Regions from separate parts of the Streptomyces sp. NPDC058371 genome, predicted to be linked through region 2. Evidence: riboswitches for the same ligand, from Rfam matches in the RefSeq annotation. Region 2 holds a riboswitch; the other holds the start of a gene.
What was found. A riboswitch is a leader RNA that binds a small molecule or an ion and turns the genes downstream of it on or off. The one in region 2 is predicted to bind glycine.
Positions count from the first base shown of each region.

Region 1: another riboswitch for glycine. It lies ahead of gcvP (aminomethyl-transferring glycine dehydrogenase); the one in region 2 lies ahead of gcvT (glycine cleavage system aminomethyltransferase GcvT).

Region 1 is NZ_JBHXJC010000002.1:849,807-854,217, reverse strand. Features, by position in the region: gene ACFWM2_RS11480 (MerR family transcriptional regulator) at 1-188, shown strand, start outside; gene ACFWM2_RS11475 (DNA polymerase IV) at 322-1,833, shown strand; gene ACFWM2_RS11470 (PRC-barrel domain-containing protein) at 1,755-2,126, opposite strand; glycine riboswitch at 2,241-2,337, shown strand; gene gcvP (aminomethyl-transferring glycine dehydrogenase) at 2,522-4,411, shown strand, end outside.
Region 2 is NZ_JBHXJC010000006.1:329,876-334,286, forward strand. Features, by position in the region: gene ACFWM2_RS21050 (enhanced serine sensitivity protein SseB) at 150-917, opposite strand; gene ACFWM2_RS21055 (AAA family ATPase) at 985-1,653, opposite strand; glycine riboswitch at 1,858-1,956, shown strand; gene gcvT (glycine cleavage system aminomethyltransferase GcvT) at 2,104-3,222, shown strand; gene gcvH (glycine cleavage system protein GcvH) at 3,391-3,768, shown strand; gene glyA (serine hydroxymethyltransferase) at 3,782-4,411, shown strand, end outside.

The sequences.
Region 1 (4,411 bases), on a different contig from region 2:
CACCCGACGAGGTGCACGCACTGCTCCAGGGTGGCCAGGGCATCTTCGGAATCGCCGTGGGTGTCGTCTGGCGGGACGTGGAGAGCGCGCTGTCACAGCTGCACGGAGAGCGGGTCGACACGGGCGAGACGCTCGTCGGCCACAATCCCACGGACGAACTGGCGCGGCGGCGCAACCGCGCGGTCTGACGGCGGTCACCCCTCGTCGCGGCGCCATCGCCGGTCCGGCCGCTCATGGCCGGGCCGTGAGCGCCGCACAGCGCGGTACACAATGCCCCGGCTTGCCGGGGCATTGTCAGTGGCGTAGGGCAGCATCGGACATGTGAGAACCGCGCCCACGATCCTGCATCTCGACATGGACGCCTTCTTCGCCTCGGCGGAGCAGGCATCCAAGCCGAGCCTGCGCGGGAAAGCGGTGGTCGTGGGCGGGCTCGGACCACGTGGAGTCGTCTCCACCTGCTCGTACGAGGCACGGGTCTTCGGGGTGCACTCGGCGATGCCCATGGCCCAGGCACGCCGGCTCGCGCCGAACGCCGCGTATCTCGTGCCGCGCTTCGAGATCTACCGGGAGGCCAGCGAGCAGGTGATGGGGCTGCTGCGGGAGCTGTCGCCGCTGGTGGAGCCGCTGAGCCTGGACGAGGCGTTCGTCGATCTGGAGGCCGGTGGGGTGGCCTGGGACGAGGGATCGGCGCGGCTCGTGGGCGTGCAGCTGCGCGCGGACATCCGTGCTGTGACCGGACTGACGGGCTCGGTGGGGCTGGCCGCTTCCAAGATGCTCGCCAAGATCGCCTCCGAGCAGGCCAAGCCGGACGGGCTGGTGCTGATAGAGCCCGGGACCGAGCGGGCGCTGCTGGGGCCCATGTCGGTGCGGACGCTGCCGGGCGTGGGACCCGCGACCGGGGACCACCTGCGGCGGGGCGGGATCACCACGGTGGAGGAGATCGCCGAGGCGGGCGAGGACGAACTGGTACGGCTGCTGGGGAAGGCCCACGGGCATGCGCTGTACGCCATGGCGCTGGCCCACGACGACCGGCCGGTGGTGGCCGAGCGCGAGACCAAATCGGTGTCGGTCGAGGACACGTACGACGTGGACATCCATGACCGGGTGCGGGTCGGCCTGGAGGTTCAGCGGCTCGCCGACCGGTGCGTGCAGCGGCTGCGTGGCGCCGGGCGTTCGGGGCGGACGGTGGTGCTCAAGGTCCGGCGGTACGACTTCTCCACGCTGACCAGGTCGGAGACGCTGCGAGGGCCCACGGACGATCCCGGGGTGGTGCGGGAGGCCGCCGCGCGCTTGCTGGACTCCGTGGACACGACCGGCGGGGTGCGGCTGCTCGGTGTCGGCGTCACCGGTCTCGCCGACTTCACACAGGAGGATCTCTTCGCGCAGGCGCAGGCCGCCGCGGAAGAGCTGCCGGCGTTGGAGCTGCCGGACGGGGAGGCAGCGCAGGACCCCGCGCCGGAGCCCGGGCCGGAGCCGCCCGCCGAGCGGCGGTGGCCCGCGGGGCACGACGTACGGCATGCGGAGTTCGGGCACGGATGGGTGCAGGGCAGCGGGCTGGGGAGGGTGACCGTGCGGTTCGAGACGCCGTACTCGGAGCCCGGGCGCGTACGGACGTTCCGGACCGACGATCCGCAGCTGGAGCCGGCGGATCCGCTGCCCCTGGTGGCACAGGTCCGGGCGGCGCCGGAGGGCGGCTCGGGACGGGCGGTCGGGCCGGTGACGGATGCGGCGGAGGCCGTTGAGGAGCGGTCCGGTCAGCCCTCGTCGGAGCCCGCGAGTCTTCCGAAGTCGCGGTCCGGCGGGGGAGGCGGGGACGCCACGTCGAGACCGTAGTGGTGGTAGAGCTGGATTTCCTGTTCGGGGGAGAGGTGGCGGCCGACCCCGAAGTCGGGGGCGTCCTTGATCAGGGCACGGTCGAAGGGGACCTGGAGGGAGCCCTCCACCAGCTCGCTCGGCTCCAGGGGGACAAAGGCGTCGCGGCTGAAGAGGCCGGTGCGTATGGCCGCCCACTCGGGCACTCCGGTGGCGTCGTCGAGATAGACCTCGTCGACGGTGCCGATCTTGGTCCCTTTGCGGTCGAACGCCTTGCGGCCGATCAGGTTGCGTGGATCGATGTCGGTCTGCACGGGACCTCCTCATGGTCGCAACTCATCCGTAAGCACTACAAAAGAGCACATTCAGGAAGGTGGCCACTCGAAAGCCCGTGCGTTGCCCTCGCTGGTAGGCTGGCAAGCGGCTGCTGACCCCGTGCGGGAGAGTCCTCCGGACAACACCCGGAGGCGCCGAAGGAGCAAATCCTCCCCGGAATCTCTCAGGCTCACGTACCGCACGGACGAGGTCACTCTGGAAAGCAGGGCGGGGGTTCCACAACTCCCGCTCTCACCGACGGTGAAAGCCGGGTCGTCAGCGCGTTGGGACGGGCCGGTGAAGCTCTCAGGTCGAGATGACAGAGGGGGAGGCCGTCGGGGTACCCGTGCCGGGGTGCCCCTCGAAGGTCGCGTCAGACCAGGAGGCCTCCGCAATGACCGCCCACCGCATTCCGCTCTCCGAGCTCGAACAGGGCATCCCCTTCGAGCAGCGTCACATCGGGCCCGACCACGAAGCCCAGGCGAAGATGCTCGCGCAGGTCGGATACGGCTCGCTCGACGAGCTGACGGCCGCCGCGGTCCCGGATGTCATCAAGAACGCCGACGCCCTGGAGCTGCCGGGCGCGCGCACCGAGGCCGAGGTCCTGGCCGAGCTGCGCTCCCTCGCGGACCGCAATCAGGTCCTCGACTCGATGATCGGCCTCGGTTACTACGGCACCTTCACGCCGCCGGTGATCCTGCGCAACGTCATGGAAAACCCGGCCTGGTACACCGCGTACACGCCGTACCAGCCGGAGATCTCGCAGGGCCGCCTGGAGGCGCTCCTCAACTTCCAGACCGTGGTCGCCGAGCTGACCGGTCTGCCGACCTCCGGCGCCTCGCTGCTCGACGAGGGCACCGCCGCCGCCGAGGCGATGTCGCTGTCCCGGCGCATGGGCAAGAACAAGAAGGGCCTGTTCCTGGTCGACGCGGACGCGCTGCCGCAGACCGTCGCGGTCATCCAGACCCGTGCCGAGCCGACGGGCGTCGAGGTCGTCGTCGCCGACCTGAGCGAGGGCATCCCGGCCGGGATCGCCGAGCGTGAGATCAACGGTGTGCTCATCCAGTACCCGGGTGCCTCCGGCGCCGTACGCGACATCAAGCCCGTCATCGAGCAGGCGCACGAACTCGGCGCCGTGGTCACCGTTGCCGCCGATCTGCTCGCCCTGACCCTGCTCACCGCCCCGGGTGACCTCGGTGCCGACATCGCGGTCGGTACGACCCAGCGGTTCGGTGTGCCGATGGGCTTCGGCGGTCCGCACGCCGGATACATGGCGGTGCGCGAGAAGTTCGCGCGCAGCCTGCCGGGCCGGCTCGTGGGCGTGTCCGTCGACGCGGACGGACACAAGGCGTACCGCCTCGCCCTGCAGACCCGTGAGCAGCACATCCGCCGTGAGAAGGCGACCAGCAACATCTGTACGGCGCAGGTGCTGCTCGCCGTGATGGCCGGCATGTACGCCGTCTACCACGGACCCGAGGGCCTGAAGACGATCGCCCGGCGCACGCACCGCTACGCCACGATCCTCGCCGAGGGCCTGAAGGCCGGCGGCGTCGAGGTCGTCCACGGCGCGTACTTCGACACGCTGACCGTGCGGGTCCCGGGCCGGGCCGCCACGGTCGTGGCGGACGCGCGCAACCAGGGCGTCAACTTCCATCTCGTGGACGCCGACCATGTGTCGATGGCGTGCGACGAGACCACCACGCGTGCACAACTGGGCGCCGTCTGGACCGCGTTCGGCGTCGAGGGCGACATCGCGGCGCTGGACGCGTCGGCCACCGACACGCTGCCCGAGGGGCTGCTGCGCACCGACGACTACCTCGCCCACCCGGTCTTCCACCAGTACCGCTCCGAGACCGCGATGCTGCGCTACCTGCGCAGGCTCTCTGACCGCGACTACGCGCTCGACCGCGGCATGATCCCGCTGGGCTCCTGCACGATGAAGCTGAACGCGACCACGGAGATGGAGCCGGTCACCTGGCCCGAGTTCGGCCAGCTGCACCCCTTCGCCCCTGCCGACCAGGCGCAGGGCTACCTCACGCTCATCCGTGAGCTGGAGGAGCGGCTCGCCGAGGTCACCGGGTACGACAAGGTGTCGCTGCAGCCCAACGCCGGTTCGCAGGGCGAGCTGGCGGGCCTCCTCGCGGTCCGCGGCTACCACCGCGCCAACGGCGACGAGCAGCGCACCATCTGCCTCATCCCCTCCTCCGCGCACGGCACGAACGCCGCGAGCGCGGTGATGGCCGGCATGAAGGTCGTCGTCGTGAAGACCGCAGGGGACGGCGAG
Region 2 (4,411 bases):
AACCCCCGAGCCGCTGCGTACGGCATCCCGTGCGGAGCCGCGTCAACACCTCGACCGAGCCATGAAACCAGCTTATGCGGCGTTCCTGACAGCGACTTGACGCACGGCTTCCCGGGTCCGCGTGGCGCCGCCCGTCCGGGGCCGCGCGCTCAGTACTCCCGCTGGTAGAAGGGCCGCACCTGGGCGCGCATCCAGTCGCCCACCGGGTCCTGGGCGACATCGAGGAGCAGCAGGTTCACCGGCCGGTCCATCGGGACGCGGCCGAGCGCCCGGCCCAGCGCGTCCAGGGGCAGCGTACGGGCGGGGCCCTCCCAGTCGGAGAGCTCGACGCCGACGAACATCACCGGGTCGTCGCCCTCGATGCTGGCCAGGCAGCGCCGGGCGGTCCGTACGACGCCGGTGTCCGCGAACTCGGCCGAGGCCGCGGACAGGAAGTCGACCGGTTCCTCCTGCCAGTCCGGCTCGAAGAGCCGCACCCGGCCGCCGCTCGCGGGCCCGTCCAGCGGGGTCCGCCCGGTGCGGCACAACTCGGCCACGGCGGCCGGCGGCAGCGGGACGCCGACCAGACCGTCCGGGTTGACCGCGAGGCCGACCTGCGGCGGCAGTCCGCGCGCGAACTCGACGGCGGGCGCGATGCTGTACGCCATGTGCCCGCCGACGACCTGGCGGAACTGCTCCTCCGAGCTGAAGACGGGGACGTACACCTGGCCGTCGAGCTCCAGCGTGGGCAGGTCGAGGGGGCCGCTGTGCGGGCCGCCGCCGTTCGGCAGCGGGATCCACAGGAAGCTGCGGCCGAGCACCTCGACGATGCGGGCGCCGGCCGAGGGGACTCCGAGAGAGGCGGAGAGCACCTCCTCCAGTTCGTTGCCGGGCCATCCGCCGTGCGGATGGGGATGCGCCTGTGCCGGGAAGTCCATCTGTCTACCGCCTGCTGTGAACCGCTGTTCCGGCTGGAAACCCTAACGGGTGCGCGCGCTCACGGAGTCAGCCGCCGAAATCGATCCGGCGCAGCACGTCCGCCGCGTCCCGGTCGATCAGCACCGCCGAGCCGCAGCCCTCCGGCAGGTCGCCCTTCTCGACGGACCGCAGCAGCCGGGCCGCCGCCGTGCGGTGGCGCAGGAACGCGTAGCGCGAGACGCCGCGGCCGCGCTCGCGCTGGCCGTCCAGGGCGGTGTCCGCCGTGACGTCGAGGAGCAGCAGGTGCAGCGTGCCGCCCCGGCGCCGGGCCTCGCGGGCGAGCCAGCGGCGCACCCAGGCCTGCGTACCGCAGTCGTGCACGACGACGCCGGCTCCCGAGCGCAGGGCGCGGCGCAGCCCCGCGAAGTGCGCGGCCCGGACGAGCGGGCGGTAGAGCGCGTACGGCAGGAAGCGGGCGAGGCGGGTGTCCCAGTGGTCGCGGGTGTCCTGGGAGTCGACGCGCCTGCCGCTCACCGCCCGGCGCATCAGGGTCGACTTGCCGCTGCCGGGCAGGCCGGTGACCACGACGAGGTCGGCGGCGCCGAAGGTGAGGCCGTGCGGGCTGCGTCCGGCGCGCTCGCGCAGATCACGGACGACGGCCACCGGCCGCGGTCCGCAGGCCTCCCGGGCGGGGGCGGCGGGCTGCTTGGGCAGCGCGATGCCGGAGATCGTCGCGTACGCCGTGGTCCTGTTCACCGTGATCGTCCTCCCCTTGGGTCCGGAGTCCCATCCCCGTTGAGTGTAAAGAGAAGGTAATGCGGTGCGCCTCCCGTTTCCGTCCTTGTCGTGCCACAGGCCGGTCACAGCTCTCCGCGGTCTCCCCGGGCAGCTGTTCGGGTGCCCCTGCCATGCCGGACGGATGCGTGCAATGATGTGCCCGCCAACTGCATACCGGCCGCTTGAATCCGCGCGGGAGAGTCCTGGGGACAGAAGTCCCCGGGCGCCGAAGGAGCAAGTCCCTCCCTTGAATCTCTCAGGCCCCGTTACCGCGCGGGCGAGGCACATCTGAAAAGCGGGCCGCTGACCAGTGGCTCCACCCAAGGTGCAAGTCATGACCACCGATTCGCGGGGTCGTGATGAACCTCTCAGGTTCCGATGACAGATGGGGAGGAACGACCTCGCCGTCATGCCTTGGGAGCCCCACCGATGAGCAGTAACACCCCCCGTCACACCGCGCTCGATGCCCTGCATCGCTCGCTGGGCGCGACGATGACCGACTTCGCCGGCTGGGACATGCCCCTGCGCTACGGCTCCGAGCGCGACGAGCACCTCGCCGTCCGCACCAGGGCCGGACTCTTCGACCTCTCCCACATGGGCGAGATCACGGTCACCGGAGCGCAGGCCGCCGAACTACTGAACTTCGCCCTGGTGGGCAACATCGCCTCGGTCGGCGTCGGCCGCGCCCGCTACACCATGATCTGCCGGGCGGACGGCGGCATCCTCGACGACCTGATCGTGTACCGGCTCCAGGAGCACGCGTACATGGTCGTGGCGAACGCCTCCAACGCCCAGGTGGTGCTGGACGCGCTGACCGAGCGCGCCGCCGGCTTCGACGCCGAGGTCCGCGACGACCGCGACGCCTACGCCCTCATCGCCGTCCAGGGCCCCGAGTCCCCCGGCATCCTCAAGTCGCTGACCGACGCGGACCTCGACGGCCTGAAGTACTACGCGGGTCTGCCCGGCACGGTCGCGGGCGTCCCGGCACTCATCGCGCGCACCGGCTACACCGGCGAGGACGGCTTCGAGCTGTTCGTCGCCCCGGCCGACGCCGAGAAGGTGTGGCAGGCGCTGACCGAGGCGGGCGCCCCGGTGGGCCTCGTGCCGTGCGGTCTGTCCTGCCGTGACACGCTGCGCCTGGAGGCGGGCATGCCGCTGTACGGGCACGAGCTGACCACCGCGCTCACGCCCTTCGACGCCGGGCTCGGACGGGTCGTGAAGTTCGAGAAGGAGGGCGACTTCGTGGGGCGCGAGGCGCTCTCCGAGGCCGCCGACCGCGCCCGGGAGAACCCCCCGCGGGTGCTCGTCGGGCTCGTCGCCGAGGGCCGCCGGGTGCCCCGCGCCGGCTACCAGGTCGTCGCCGACGGCAAGGTCGTCGGCGAGGTCACCTCGGGCGCGCCGTCCCCGACGCTGGGCAAGCCGATCGCCATGGCCTACGTCGACGCCGCGCACGCCGCGCCGGGCAGCACCGGGGTCGGTGTGGACATCCGGGGCAGCCACGAGCCGTACGAGGTCGTGGCGCTGCCGTTCTACAAGCGCCAGAAGTAGTCGTTCCGTACGGGCGTTGCAGGACGTCCGCCGGTTCGTCCGACTCCCCGGAATCCGGTTTCGCGATTCCGGCGCGCGCGTCGACGTGACGTACATCGCCGCGCCCGGTCTCGTATCGCAGGACCACTCGTTCACCAGCACTCCCCCGCGTACAGGAGAATTCAGGCCATGAGCAACCCCCAGAAGCTGCGCTACAGCAAGGAGCACGAGTGGCTGTCGGTCGCCGAGGACGGCGTCTCGACGGTCGGCATCACGGAGCACGCGGCCAACGCGCTCGGCGACGTGGTGTACGTCCAGCTTCCCGAGGTCGGTGACACGGTGACCGCGGGCGAGACCTGCGGCGAGCTGGAGTCGACCAAGTCCGTGAGCGACCTGTACGCGCCGGTCACCGGCGAGATCGTGGAGGCCAACCAGGACGTCGTGGACGACCCGTCGCTGGTGAACTCCGCCCCCTTCGAGGGTGGCTGGCTGTTCAAGGTGCGCGTCACCGAGGAGCCGGCCGACCTGCTCTCCGCGGACGAGTACACCGAATTCTCCGGCAGCTAAGGACTCCCGACCGATGTCGCTTCTGAACCAGTCCCTCCACGAGCTCGACCCGGATGTCGCCGCCGCCGTCGACGCCGAGCTCGACCGTCAGCAGTCCACCCTCGAGATGATCGCCTCGGAGAACTTCGCTCCCGTCGCGGTCATGGAGGCCCAGGGCTCGGTCCTCACCAACAAGTACGCCGAGGGCTACCCCGGCCGCCGCTACTACGGCGGCTGCGAGCACGTCGACGTGGTCGAGCAGATCGCCATCGACCGTGTGAAGGCGCTCTTCGGTGCCGAGCACGCGAACGTGCAGCCCCACTCTGGCGCCCAGGCCAACGCGGCCGCGATGTTCGCGCTGCTGAAGCCGGGCGACACGATCATGGGTCTGAACCTCGCGCACGGCGGGCACCTGACCCACGGCATGAAGATCAACTTCTCCGGCAAGCTCTACAACGTCGTCGCGTACCACGTCGACGACGCCACCGGCCAGGTCGACATGGCCGAGGTCGAGAAGCTCGCCAAGGAGTCCAAGCCGAAGCTGATCGTGGCCGGCTGGTCGGCGTACCCGCGGCAGCTGGACTTCGCCGCGTTCCGCCGGATCGCGGACGAGGTCGGCGCCTACCTCATGGTCGACATGGCGCACTTCGCCGGTCTGGTGGCC